2 regions of the Bariatricus sp. HCP28S3_D3 genome follow, and region 1 is predicted to be linked to the other one. Evidence: predicted binding sites of a transcription regulator. Region 1 holds the regulator's gene; the other holds the start of a gene.

Region 1 (7,158 bases):
CTTACTACCTCTCCGCCGCGAATATATTCCCGGGGAACACGTTTATTGATGTCACAGACAAATTCATAATTAAACCTTCCGGATAATTCACTTAACGTTTCAACCGGAAGATACACCCCTTCATTTTCACCAATCAGGGTAACCTTATCTTCAAACTTCACATTAGGAATATCTGTCACGTCAACCATGAACTGGTCCATGCAGACTCTTCCAACGATCGGCGCTTTCTTCCCATGAATCAAAACATATCCTTTATTGGACAGACTCCTGGGATACCCGTCACCGTACCCGGCCGGTACTGTTGCAATCTGCATTCTCCGATCCGCTACAAAGGTTCCACCATAGCTGACGGCAGTCCCTTTTTCAATCCATTTCAAATATGTGATATGGGAAATCAATTCCATAGCCGGTTTCAATGGAACCGAATCTTTTCTCACTTCCTCAGAAGGGTACATACCGTAAGTAGATATGCCCGCTCTCACAAGATTCAGATTCAATTCCGGCTGATCGATGATCGCAGCACTGTTTGATACATGAAGTAGTGAGAAATGGATACCCCTTTTCTCCAGTTCTTCTTTAACCCGGATATATGAAGTAAATTGCTGATCTGTGATCTCCTTATTTTTCTCATCAGCCCGCGAAAAATGTGTAAACATTCCTTCCAGCTCTACACATGGAAGATGACTGATCTTTTCGATTGCGTTCACGCTTACGTCATCCGGCGCAAATCCGAGTCTGGACATTCCGGTATCAATCTTAATATGAAAGATTGCATTCATTCCCAGTTCTTCTGCTTTTGCCGATGCCAGAGCTGCCAGTTCACCGTCATAGACCGTCATACGGATCTGATGCCGAATCATCGCTTCCATCTGATCCGGGAAAATGCATCCGAGGCAAAGAATCGGTTTTCCAATCCCAGCTTTTCGAAGCAGGATCCCTTCTTCCAATGTTGCCACAGCATATCCCCATACGTACTCCACATCTTCTAACATTTCTGCAATCGGTACGGCACCATGTCCGTATCCGTCCGTTTTCACGACAACGATCATCCGCGCATCGTTTTTAATATTACGATACATCATTTGCATGTTATACATTACTGCATCGAGATCGATCACTGCACGCAGTCTGTTATATGTCTTCATTTCAAGTTTTCCTCCAAAGTTTTTAGTGTTCTGCCAAGCCCCCGGATGAGATCTTCAGCAAGCACACTGTAGGATCCACATTCTTCTCTTGCCGTATCTCCGGCAAGGCCGTGCAGATATACTCCCAACACAGCCGCGTCAAAAGTCGGGAGGTTCTGAGCCATCAGGCCGGCAATCGTTCCTGCCAGCACGTCACCGGAACCGGCCTTCGCCATTGCTGCATTTCCGGATGAATTCAGAAACGTCGGATGTCCGCAAGCTGCGACGAGTGTTCTGCTATCTTTCATGGCACAAACGACCTGCATTTTTTCAACAAACTCACGTAGAAGAGCGTTCCTATGATTCTTTAGTTCTGCAACAGGATATCCTGTCAATCTTGACATTTCTTTCATATGAGGTGTCAGCACATACTGTTCTTTCTGGCGCGCCCATTTTCTTCGCTCTTCTTCGGTAAATTCCGCAAGAAGATTGAGACCGTCCGCATCAATCACACACGGCTTCCGGTTCATTTCCAGCGTCATTTTAAAAAGTCTCCGCGAATACTCTGAAATTCCAAGTCCGCATCCGATGCAGACCATATCTGCCCATTGAAGCAGATCTGGAAGTTCCCGGAAACAATCTAAGGCCATCTCATCATAAGTCGTGATAATAGCTTCCGGCAGAAGCTGCTGAAGAATCTGTCTGTTGGATTCTTCCGTGTATATCCGTACAAGGCCTGCGCCTACCATGTACGCCGCATGGGCACTTAAGTACGCTGCCCCCGACATTCCCCTACTTCCGGCAATAAGAAGAACCCTTCCATAGCTTCCTTTATTGGAATCCGGCTTTCTCTCCGGCATCCTGGAAATCACATCCTGTTTTTCCAGCATAAAATAAAGATCGTCCCGGTTTTCAAAGCCCGGATCCGTAATGCCGATATCCTTTACCAGTACTTTCCCCGCATACTCGGAACCCGGAAAGAAAACCTGACCTGCCTTAGCGTATGCAAACGTGACTGTCAAATCAGCCCGGAACGCACATCCCAGTACTTCCCCGGTGTCAGCGGAAATTCCGGACGGAGTATCAATCGCAACTTTGTATCCCTGATACCGGTTCATTTGTTCAATCACATTCTGGTAATGTCCTTCGATATTTCGGCAAAGCCCGATTCCAAATACGGCATCTATAATAACACTATATTCCTTCTCCGGTAAAGTGTTTCCTACAGACACGCCCAGATTTTCCAGAATATGCATCTGCTGCTTCGTTTCTTCACTCCTGGATTCCAATTTTCCGGCAAAACACACATCGACCCTTTTTCCTTCTTCGGCAAGCAGTCTTGCCACCGCGAATCCGTCTCCACCGTTGTTGCCGGAGCCGCATACCACCAGTGCATAGGACAGATCAATCTGCTCTTCTTTCATTGCAGCCATACACTGAAGCGCCGCACGTTCCATCAATACCAGCGAAGGAATCCCGATCTCATGGATCATTCTTCCGTCCGCCGCTTTCATCTGTTCAGCCGTCAATATATATTTCATATTCTCACCTTCCAATACGCAATAAAGAGCCCCGCAGCCGGAACTCTTCTCTCATTACGCCGATTCAGGCAAAATGTGTGTAACACATTCTGTCGAATTATGAATTATCTGTATGTTCCATATTATAACGTGTTATATTGTATGAAAGTCTCATCAGACTCTCCGATAAATGCACGTTCTCAACAATAATATTATCCGGAAGATTCAAATCTGTATGTGCAAAATTCCAGATCGCCCGCACACCATTATCAACCAGAACATTCGCAACATCTATGGCTCTTGTCTTCGGAATCGCAAGTACTCCGATTTCAATATCATTCTTCTGAATAAAATCACTCAGTTCATCCATCATCCGGATCTCCACACCGCGGATCGTAATTCCCACAAGTCGTGGATTCACGTCAAATAATCCTTTTAATACAAAACCTCTTTTTTCAAATGCTGCATAATTAGCCAGTGCCTGTCCAAGATTACCGGCACCGATAATGACCATGTTATGTTGGTTGTCCAGTCCCAGAATTTTCCCTATTTCCGTATATAAGTATTTTACATTATACCCGTATCCCTGTTGTCCAAATCCACCAAAATTATTAAGGTCCTGACGAATCTGGGATGCAGTTACTTTCATTCTCTTGCTCAAATCGTTGGAGGATATTCGTTCCACACCGTGTTCCAGCAATTCGCCAAGATAACGATAGTATCTCGGAAGTCTTCTGATTACTGCCTGAGATATTTCTCTTTCTTCCACCTGACATCCACCTTCCATTCTTATTCTAAATTTCATTATATAAAAATGACATAAAAAAGTCAAACTTAATAGTTGTTTTTTATTGTATTTCCGATATAATGAGGTAGACAGTACCTATTTCTACAGTATAAGGAGGTTTGAAAATGATACTGGCATGCCACAATTTAACGAAATCCTTTGGGGAGCAGGTTATTGTGAATAAAGGCTCCTTTCATATAGAAGACCGTGAGAAAGCGGCGCTGGTCGGTCTGAACGGCGCCGGGAAATCCACAATTTTGAAAATGATCGTCGGTGAATTGAATAGTGATGACGGTGATGTAATTCTTACCAAAGGAAAAACAATGGGCTATCTTGCCCAGCACCAGGACCTGATGAGCGGGAATACCATTTACGAAGAAGTCCGCACCGCCAAATCTGAGATTATCGAAATGGAACGTCAGATTCGTGCACTGGAACTGGAAATCAGTACGCTGACCGGTGACGCACTTCAGATGAAACTTGACACTTATCATAGACTTACCGCTGCATTTGAACGTGCTGACGGCTATTCTTATAAAAGCGAACTGGTCGGTGTTCTTAAAGGCCTTGGGTTTACTGAGGATGAATTTCAGAAACCGGTGGACGCCCTTTCCGGCGGCCAGAAGACACGTGTTTCCCTCGGCAAACTTCTGCTGACGAAACCGGATATTTTACTGCTGGATGAGCCTACCAATCACTTGGATATGAATTCAATCGCATGGCTTGAGAACTACCTGCTGAATTACTCCGGTGCAGTGCTCATCGTCTCCCACGACCGTTATTTTTTGAATCGTGTCGTAACGAAAGTGCTGGAGATTGAAAACGGTACACTGATGACATATATGGGAAATTATTCAGATTATGCCCAGAAGAAACAGCAGCTCAGAGACGCAAGGCTGAAAGAATATCTGAATCAGCAACGGGAAATCAAGCATCAGGAGGCAGTCATCGAAAAGCTTCGTTCCTTCAACCGGGAGAAATCAATCCGACGTGCGGAAAGCCGGGAAAAGCTGTTAAACAAAATCACACCTGTTGAAAAACCGGTTGAGCTGAATACCGATATTCATTTAAGCCTGGAGCCTTCCTGTGTTAGCGGGAACGACGTGCTTCGCGTTGAAGGCCTTGGAAAATCATTTGCTCCCCAGGTCCTTTTTCAGGATGTCAGCTTCGAGATTAAGCGAGGTGAACATGTAGCCATCGTAGGCGATAACGGAACAGGGAAAACGACACTGCTTAAGATTTTGAACAATGTGATCGCGGCGGATTCGGGAAGCTTTACACTGGGAACCAATGTACATATCGGTTACTACGATCAGGAACATCACGTACTTCACATGGAAAAAACGATCTTTGAAGAGATCTCCGATGATTATCCGACACTTACGAATACACAGATCCGGAATGTTCTAGCTGCATTTTTATTCACAGGCGATGATGTATTTAAGATGATCGGTGATTTGAGCGGCGGAGAACGCGGACGAGTATCTCTTGCAAAGCTGATGCTCTCCGAGGCGAACTTCCTGATTTTGGACGAGCCTACGAACCACCTGGACATCGCTTCGAAAGAAATTTTGGAAAATGCATTGAATGAGTACACCGGAACCGTACTTTATGTGTCCCATGACCGTTATTTCATCAACCAGACAGCCACGCGTATTCTTGACCTGGTGAACCATACTTTTGTAAATTATATTGGAAACTACGATTACTATCTCGAAAAGAAAGAGGAACTCACGACGGCATACGCCGGTGGCAATATTTCAGACAAGCAATCTACGAATGAAGGCACTTCTTCAATGTCCCAGTCCAAAATGAGCTGGCAGGAACAGAAAGAAGAACAAGCAAGAATCCGGAAGCGTCAGAACGAACTGAAAAAGACGGAAGAACGCATTACCCGGCTGGAAGAACGAAACCAGGAGATCGATACGCTTCTTATGCAGGAAGAAATCTATACCAATTCCGTCCGGTGTCAGGAACTGGCAAAGGAAAAGGCTGCAAATGAAGAAGAGCTGGAAGAGCTCTATGAAAAATGGGAAGAGCTGGCTGAATAACTGTTAAAAACGCGCCTTATCGGCGCGTTTTTCCTGTTTTTATTTACAATCTCTCAGCGATCGCTTTGATAAAATCTTCGCTGTTCAATACAGTCGGATTTGGAAGCGTCGTGATCAGTGCAAGATCTTTAGTCATATTTCCGCTTTCAATTGTATCGATCGTTGCCTTTTCCAGCTTATCGGCAAAATCCATCAGCTCCTGATTTCCATCCATCTCACCACGTTTTCTGAGTGCCCCCGTCCATGCAAAGATCGTTGCCACGGAGTTAGTAGATGTTTCTTCTCCTTTCAGGTGCTTGTAATAGTGCCGCTGTACCGTTCCGTGTGCTGCCTCATATTCATAGTATCCTTCCGGAGATACCAGCACGGAAGTCATCATGGCCAGTGATCCGAATGCGGAAGAAACCATGTCACTCATCACATCACCGTCATAGTTCTTACATGCCCAGATATAACCGCCTTCAGACTTCATCACACGTGCTACGGCATCGTCGATCAGCGTATAGAAATACTCGATTCCGGCTTCTTCAAACTTCTCTTTGTAATCTGCATCAAAAATCTCCTGAAAAATATCTTTAAAGGTATGGTCGTATTTCTTGGAAATCGTATCTTTCGTTGCAAACCAGAGATCCTGTTTCGTATCCAGTGCATAGTTAAAACAGCTTCTTGCAAAACTCTCGATTGACTGATCAATATTATGCATGCCCTGAACAATTCCGGATCCGGTAAAATTATGAACCAGCTCTCTCGTCTCGGTTCCGTCCTCTGCGGTATAAACCAGTTCTACCTTTCCGGCACCCGGGATCTTCATTTCAGAACCTTTGTAAACATCCCCGTAAGCATGTCTTGCAATCGTGATCGGCTTTTTCCAGTTCTTTACACAAGGTTCAATTCCTTTTACAACGATGGGTGCACGGAATACAGTACCGTCAAGGATCGCACGAATGGTTCCATTCGGGCTCTTCCACATTTCTTTCAGATTATACTCTTTCACACGGGCTGCGTTCGGAGTGATCGTTGCACATTTTACTGCAACCTTATATTTCTTCGTTGCGATTGCAGAATCCACAGTAACCTGATCGTTTGTCTCGTCTCTGTGTTTCAGGCCCAGATCATAATATTCTGTCTTCAAATCAATATACGGAAGAAGAAGATGCTCCTTGATCATCTTCCACAGGATCCTTGTCATCTCATCTCCGTCCATCTCAACAATTGGTGTCGTCATCTGAATCTTGCTCATGCTTACTCTTCCTTTCTTTTGCCTGTTATTCCTGCTCAATATGAAGATTCTCCATAACATTCAGGATATGAATATGTGCCAGTTCTTCTGCACGGTCCGCATCTCCGGTCCGTAGTGCATTCAGGATCTCCCGGTGTTCTTCCAGAGATTTTTTTGCCCTGTCTTCTTTCTTCACGGATCGTTTTCTTGCCACCTGAACATATTTATGAAAATCAGAAAGAATATGTCTGAGTATCCGGCTCTGACTTGCGTCATAAAGAACCTCATGAAACTTTCCGTCAAGTTCTGCAAGCTGTTCGGCATTTCCACGATCCAAGTGGTATTCTGTAAGAAGCAGGACTTCTTCCATTTCCTGAATCTGCTCCTCTGAAATGTGCTCAGCCGCCCAACGTGCACATAGGCCTTCAAGCATGGAACGCGTCATATAGATATCATG
Region 2 (7,158 bases), on a different contig from region 1:
CGTTCGGTCATGTTGACTCTTCCGCACGGCGGGCGGTCGTCGAGACGAGCTTCCGGAATCTCAACATCACAGCTGATTACGTGATGGTATCCGAGATATTCGTCAATATTTGCAGCTACTACTTTGGCAGCAGCAATTGCTTTGATTACAGATGCAGGACCTGATGCACAGTCACCACCGGCAAATACGCCTGGGATATTATCAAATCCGCCGTATTTCTGCGTGCTGATCTTACCGCGCTGTACAGGAACACCTGCTTCTTCGAAATGCTGGTATTCAATATCCTGTCCGATTGCTACGATCAGAGTTTGGCACGGAATAAATATATCCGGCTCTCCGGTCGGGCGTACACTTGCACGGCCGTCCTTGATCTTACTGATCATCTGAGGAGTTACATAAATACCTGTTACATGTCCGTTCTCATCGGTTGCGATGCGTGACGGAGCCATCAGGGTCTGAACTTCGATTCCTTCTGCAACAGCACCCTCAATCTCAGCCGGAAGAGCAGTCATATCTGCAACACGGCGACGATAAACGATGCTCACTTTCTTGGCACCGAGACGTTTTGCAGTACGTACAGCATCCATAGAAACGTTTCCGCCTCCGATGACAGCAACTTCCTGTCCGGTAAGATCCGGATTCTGTTCTTTTCCGACATCACGAAGGAACTGAACTGCGGAAAGAACACCTTCAGCATGTTCACCTTCGATACCAAGCTTCTTATCGGTACTTGCACCGATCGTGATAAGTACGGCATCATACTCTTCGCGAAGGCTCTGAATGGTCATATCTTCACCGATTCTTTTGCCGTAGATTACTTCCACACCGGTCTCGAGAATTGCATTGATATCATCATCAAGACGATCTTTCGGAAGACGATAGTTCGGAATGCCATAGCGGAGCATACCGCCGAGCTTCGGAAGCATCTCGAACACGGTTGTCTGGTGACCCATAAGCTGCAGATAATAAGCCGCACTTAAGCCGCCCGGACCTCCGCCTACGATAGCAACACGTTTGCCGGTTGACGGTCCGCACTTCGGAGGCGGTACCTTTCCGGCATAGTCAGCAGCCATTCTCTTAAGACCACGGATATTGACAGCATCATCCACAATATTACGACGGCAGCGTGCCTCGCATGGATGTTCACAGATAAATCCACAGGTAGTCGGGAACGGATTGTCCTTACGAATCAGGCGGATCGCATCTGCATAGCGTCCTTCTCCAACCAGAGCGATATATCCAGGAATATCAACATGAGCCGGGCAAAGAGATACACACGGAACCGGCTGTGAGTAATGGCATGTACATCTCCCCTGATGCACATGTTCTTCGTAATCTTCACGGCAGCCGATCAGGCTCTTGTAAACCATATGTGCTGCTTCATAGCCAATCGCACAGTCAGCACCTTCCATGATTGATACTGCGAGCTCTTCCATAAGATCAAGCGTATCCATCGTTGCATCGCCGTTCATAACATCTGTCAGCAGGTTCTTCAGCTGCCACAGACCGATTCGACACGGAACACATTTTCCACAGGTGTGTGTATGACACATCTCAAGAAATGCACGTGTCATGTCCACCGGACAAAGTCCCGGAGGACTGGATTCGATTCTGCGTTCCAGATCTTTGTAAAGCCCTTCAATGACAAGCTGGGCACGATCCGGAGCAGAAATTTCAAGTCTACTCATAGTTCTTTTCTCCTTTAAATATAAAATGATGTTGGGGGCATAAGCCTATGGCATCTGCTTGGCCTTTTCTATCGATTTAATTTATAAGCAGACGTCATAAAACTGAACATTCTATAAATACATTGTACTAAAATTAAAACAATTTAGCAAGCTAAGTTAAAATATAGTCAGGATGGATAAAAATATAACAATGTGGTGGATTCTTTGATTTTAAATCATATCTTTTTTTGCTGAAATATGGTATTCTAAAAATAAAAATAACCTCGGCGTAGGGGATTTGAAGAAAGGGCGGATGGAATGATGAAAATAACAGATTTTGGGGCAACCGTGAATGGTGATGAGACGAAGCTTTATACTTTGACGAATTGTAATAACATGGAGATTTCCGTAACAGACTATGGAGCTGCGCTTACTCAGGTTATCGTGCCGGACAAAGAGGGAAATCTCTGTGATGTGGTTCTCGGCTATGATGAAGCAGCGGAATATGAAGCAGGCGGACTTTTCCTGGGGGCAACCGTGGGAAGAAGTGCGAACCGGATCGGCGGAGCTTCTATTGAGATTAATGGGAAGATCTATGAACTTGTGAAGAATGATAATGATAATAATCTGCACAGTGGACCGGATTTTTATCATAACAGAGTCTGGGATGTTAAAGAAGCTGAAGAGGATCATGTTACCTTTGTTCTGGAAAGTCCGGACGGAGATCAGGGATACCCCGGAAATCTGCATATAGAAGTAACATACACACTGACAGAGGATAATGCCGTAAAGATTTCTTATTATGGTGTATCGGATGAGGATACCGTGATCAATATGACGAATCACAGCTATTTTAACATGGATGGACATGCATCGGGAGATGTGATGGAACAGGAAGTATGGATCGATGCGGATGCATTTACCCGCGCAGACAAGGAATCCATTCCGACCGGAGAAATTGTTCCTGTTGAGGGGACACCGATGGATTTCCGTACAAAGAAAAAACTTGGACGGGATATCTATGATGATTATGAAGCGTTAAATTATGGTATGGGATACGATCACAACTGGGTTCTGAACAATGATGGTAAATTCGCCAAAGTAGCAGAAATGCATTCGGATGAAAGCGGTATTACGATGGAAGTCTATACGGATTTACCGGGAATGCAGCTTTATACCGGTAACTTTATTATTGATGAAAAGGGCAAAGGCGGTGCGAGCTATCATAAACGGCAGGCGGCATGCTTTGAGACTCAGTATTTCCCGGATGCAATCCACAAAGAGAATTTCCCGGGACCGATCTGCAGAAAAGGAGATACCTACAAGACAACCACAATGTACAAATTTGTGTAGCGCTATAGATATAATCTATATATTGGCTTTATATATCAAAATAACTGATTTGCTTTTTGCGTTGATACGAGATACAATAGAGACACAAAGAGGTAGCCAATACCAATAATTGCAAAATTCCCTTCTAAAATTAAAAGACCTTTCAGGAACGCTTGCCTGAAAGGTTTTTTGCATGCAAGAGAATATCTTTTTTACAGAAAATGTGTTATTCTAAAATTGCAAAGAGTTTCTGCTGAAATAGCTTATAGATATGATCTATATATAGAGGGGTTATATTAAAATTACTGATTTGATTTTTGCATTGATACGAGATACAATAAAGACACAAAGAGGTAGCCAATACCAATAATTGCAAAATTCCCTTCTAAAATTAAAAGAGCCTTTCAGGAACGCTTGCCTGAAAGGTTTTTTGCCATATAAAAATAAATGGAGGAATGGTAATGAAAAAATACGTAATGGCACTGGATCAGGGCACCACAAGTTCGCGCTGTATCTTATTTGACAAGCAGGGCAATATCTGCAGTATGGCACAAAAAGAATTTAAGCAGATCTATCCTCAGCCCGGTTGGGTAGAACATGATGCGATGGAGATCTGGGCATCGCAGCTCTCCGTTGCAGCGGAAGCGATCAGCAAGATCGGTGCATCGGGGACTGAGATTGCTTCGATCGGAATCACGAATCAGAGAGAAACAACGGTCGTATGGAACAGGCATACCGGAAAACCGGTATATCACGCGATCGTGTGGCAGTGCAGAAGGACGGCAGACCGGATCGAAAGACTGGTGGAAGACGGGCTCTCTGATTATGTTCATGAGACAACAGGCTTAATACCGGATGCGTATTTCAGTGCTTCGAAGGTGGCGTGGATCCTGGATAACGTCGAAGGAGCAAGGGAAGAAGCAGAGGCGGGAGATCTGCTGTTCGGTACGATCGATACCTGGCTGATCTGGAACCTGACGAAAGGAACTGTACATGTTACTGATTATACCAACGCTTCCAGGACGATGATGTTCAATATTCATGATCTTTGCTGGGATGAAAAAATACTGGAATATTTCCGGATTCCGAAATCCATGCTCCCGGATGTGAAACCGTCCAGCCATATCTACGGATATACAGAAGGAAGCGTATTGGGAGACAGTATCCCGATCGCAGGGGCAGCAGGTGATCAGCAGGCTGCACTTTTCGGACAATGCTGTTTCACGGCGGGAGATGTGAAGAATACATACGGGACCGGATGCTTCCTCCTGATGAATACGGGGGAAAAGGCGGCAGCCTCCCGGAACGGTCTTCTTACAACGATAGCAGCCAGTGTGGAAGGAAAAGTCCAGTATGCGCTGGAAGGCAGTGTGTTCGTGGCCGGCGCGGGAATCCAGTGGCTCCGTGATGAGATGAGGATGATTAAGAATGCCGCGCAGTCGGAAGAATACGCCATGTCAGTAAAAGACACGAATGGAGTCTATATTGTACCGGCGTTTACTGGTATCGGAGCACCATATTGGAATCAGTATGCCAGAGGAACCATTGTCGGAGTTACAAGGGGATGCAGTAAGGAACATTTTATTCGGGCAATGCTTGAATCTATGGCTTATCAGACAAAAGACATTCTTGATGTGATGGAACAGGAATCCGGCGTGAAGATCACAAGCCTGAAAGTGGATGGCGGCGCTTCCATGAATAATTTCCTGATGCAGTTCCAGTCCGATGTTCTGGACGTGGATGTACTGAGGCCGGAATGCGTCGAGACAACCGCTCTGGGCGCTGCGTATCTGGCCGGAATTGCTGTCGGATATTGGGAAAATACGGACGATATCCGTGAAAACTGGGCACTTTCCAGAACATTTGCTTCTGAAATGCCGGGTGAAACCAGAGAAAAACTGGTGAAGGGATGGAAGAAAGCTGTGAAATGCGCGCTGGTGTGGGCAGAAGAATAAAGAAGGAGACTGTAGGAAAATCGAAAGTCTTAGAAAGGAGGAGGTGTGACCCGAATGGGGCACGCCTCCCAATAACGTCTTTTATAAAAACGTTTTTCTAAAATATCCCATCCAGATAATGCCCCAGTGAACGCCGGATATTTCCTTCAAAATCTGTATCTCCGTTATGGAGACACCATTCAAATACATTTCCGATGACCAGCATACGGATATCGGTACAAATATCCTCAAGGGGGATGGTGGGCGTTACAATACCGGCATCGATTGCTTTTTGGAGATAGTGCTCCACCGTAATAATCGGATAAGGGCGTTCCGTGCGTATACTGGGATTCAATGCCTGATTCTTCGGGGTATAATAATTGGCCATGAATTCCACACCGAGTTCGCGGCAGTATTCGGCATAATTTAGATATACATGAATAATGGCAATTTTTGCCTCTTCTGCATCTTCAGGCGGCTCCAGAAGATCCGGATTGATGCTTGGCTGCTCTTCTATATAATATGAAAGCAAATCGTCTTTCGTCTTAAAATGATGGTAGAAACTTCCGTTAGAAACTCCTGCCTCTTCACAGATATTTTTAATAGACAACTGTTCATAGCCCTGTTTTTGAAGTATTGTTTTTGCGGCACGGAAAATTCTGCCTTTTGTTTCTTTGGATTTCAGTTGTTGCTTCGATAGTGGTTCCTTTTCAATATCGCTCATTTCATTACCTCTTACTTTTTATTTCGTGATCAAAAATGACCGTCTCCGTATGTTAGAGTATACCATAATCATTCAGAAATAGCAAGAAAACAGAGTGGACTCTAAAATGTGTGAAAATAAATACAGCACTTTGGGAATCATTTTTTATCTTCACCCATACTCTGACAATTTGCTGAAACGACTTGTAAAAACGCCAAAGTTGTATTTCTATGATACGGGGTTAGTCTGTTATTTGACTCGTTGGAGCAGTGCAGAGACGTTGGAAAGTGGAACTATGAATGGTGCGATTTTGGAAAATTATGTAGTGTCAGAAATAATGAAGACGTATTTAAATAGTGGTAAACAGCCGTTTATGTATTATTATCGGGACAAGGATGCCAAAGAAATTGATGTGATATTAGAACACGATGGGGTCTTGAACCCAATTGAAATTAAAAAAACATCAAATCCCGGAACAAAACTGACGAAAGTATCTGGTTTATTAGATAAAGCATCCACACCTAGGTCAAAAGGAGCAGTTATCTGTATGAAGCCTGCGCTTAGGGCGGTTGATAAAGATAATTATATCGTTCCGATTTGGATGATTTGATTTTTATTATTGCATCATTTTCAGTTATTCGGCGGAGAAAAGGGCGGACGGTCAGCTTTTGATTCTGTTGTATCCGAAGACGACTTTTGCACTTGTTGGGAGGAAAAAGGCAGCATTTATGGGGCAAACCTGTATTAAGAATGTCGGATATCAGCTCAAAAATGGTATGATTAAAGAAGTGATTTTGAAATAACTGCTGATACTGAAGGAGAAAAAATATTTTGTGTATATGTGATAAATAGCGTCGTGGACAGAGGCCCCGGCGCTATTTTTAGATGATTCGTTGAAAAATTGAAATCATCATGATATGATAAGCAGTAGTGTTTCTGTGCTTTGGCATAAAGAAAGTGAGGATTTATTACATGGACATTAATCAAAAGATTACCGAAGAACTTGGCGTAAAAAGGTGGCAGGTGGATGCCGCGGTCAAGCTGATAGATGAAGGAAATACGATCCCGTTTATTGCACGTTACCGTAAGGAAGCGCATGGTACGCTGGATGATGAGCAGCTTCGTAAATTACATGAAAGACTGATGTATCTCAGAAATCTGGAGGAGAAGAAAGAACAGGTACTTTCCAGTATTGAAGAGCAGGGTAAGCTGACACCGGAACTGAAAGCACAGATTCTGGCGGCAGAGACACAGGTGCTGGTGGATGATCTCTATCGCCCGTATCGTCCGAAGAGACGTACCCGTGCAACCATCGCGAAAGAAAAAGGTCTGGAGCCGCTGGCGGTATATATTTCCCTGCAGAACGCGAAAGGTCCTCTGGAAGAAACGGCAGCAGAGTATATATCAGAGGAAAAAGGAGTGGCAAGTGCTGCGGAAGCAATTGAAGGTGCGAAAGATATTCTGGCAGAATCGATTTCCGATGAGGCGGAATACAGGACGCATATCCGGAATCTGACGGTGA

What was found. Region 1 encodes Rex, which represses fermentation and respiration genes when NADH is low (regulators of the CRP and FNR family bind a similar motif). Its sites were predicted from a motif close to ATTGTTAANTANTTAACAAT; they were not measured.
Region 2: ACTNB3_RS08570 (NAD(P)-binding protein) is a predicted target of Rex. The motif match lies at 1,861-1,880, and genes of this name have one in related genera.

The regions. Positions count from the first base shown of each region.
Region 1 covers NZ_JBQHTK010000006.1:91,315-98,472, reverse strand. The annotation lists gene alr (alanine racemase) at 1-1,145, opposite strand, end outside; gene ACTNB3_RS06850 (NAD(P)H-hydrate dehydratase) at 1,142-2,665, opposite strand; gene ACTNB3_RS06845 (redox-sensing transcriptional repressor Rex) at 2,763-3,413, opposite strand; gene ACTNB3_RS06840 (ABC-F family ATP-binding cassette domain-containing protein) at 3,557-5,482, shown strand; gene ACTNB3_RS06835 (NADP-dependent isocitrate dehydrogenase) at 5,526-6,722, opposite strand; gene ACTNB3_RS06830 (GntR family transcriptional regulator) at 6,748-7,158, opposite strand, start outside.
Region 2 covers NZ_JBQHTK010000010.1:16,038-23,195, reverse strand. The annotation lists gene ACTNB3_RS08570 (NAD(P)-binding protein) at 1-1,688, opposite strand, end outside; gene ACTNB3_RS08565 (aldose epimerase family protein) at 1,989-3,020, shown strand; gene glpK (glycerol kinase GlpK) at 3,461-4,954, shown strand; gene ACTNB3_RS08555 (TetR/AcrR family transcriptional regulator) at 5,052-5,657, opposite strand; gene ACTNB3_RS08550 (DUF4143 domain-containing protein) at 5,764-6,246, shown strand; gene ACTNB3_RS08545 (hypothetical protein) at 6,305-6,439, shown strand; gene ACTNB3_RS08540 (Tex family protein) at 6,609-7,158, shown strand, end outside.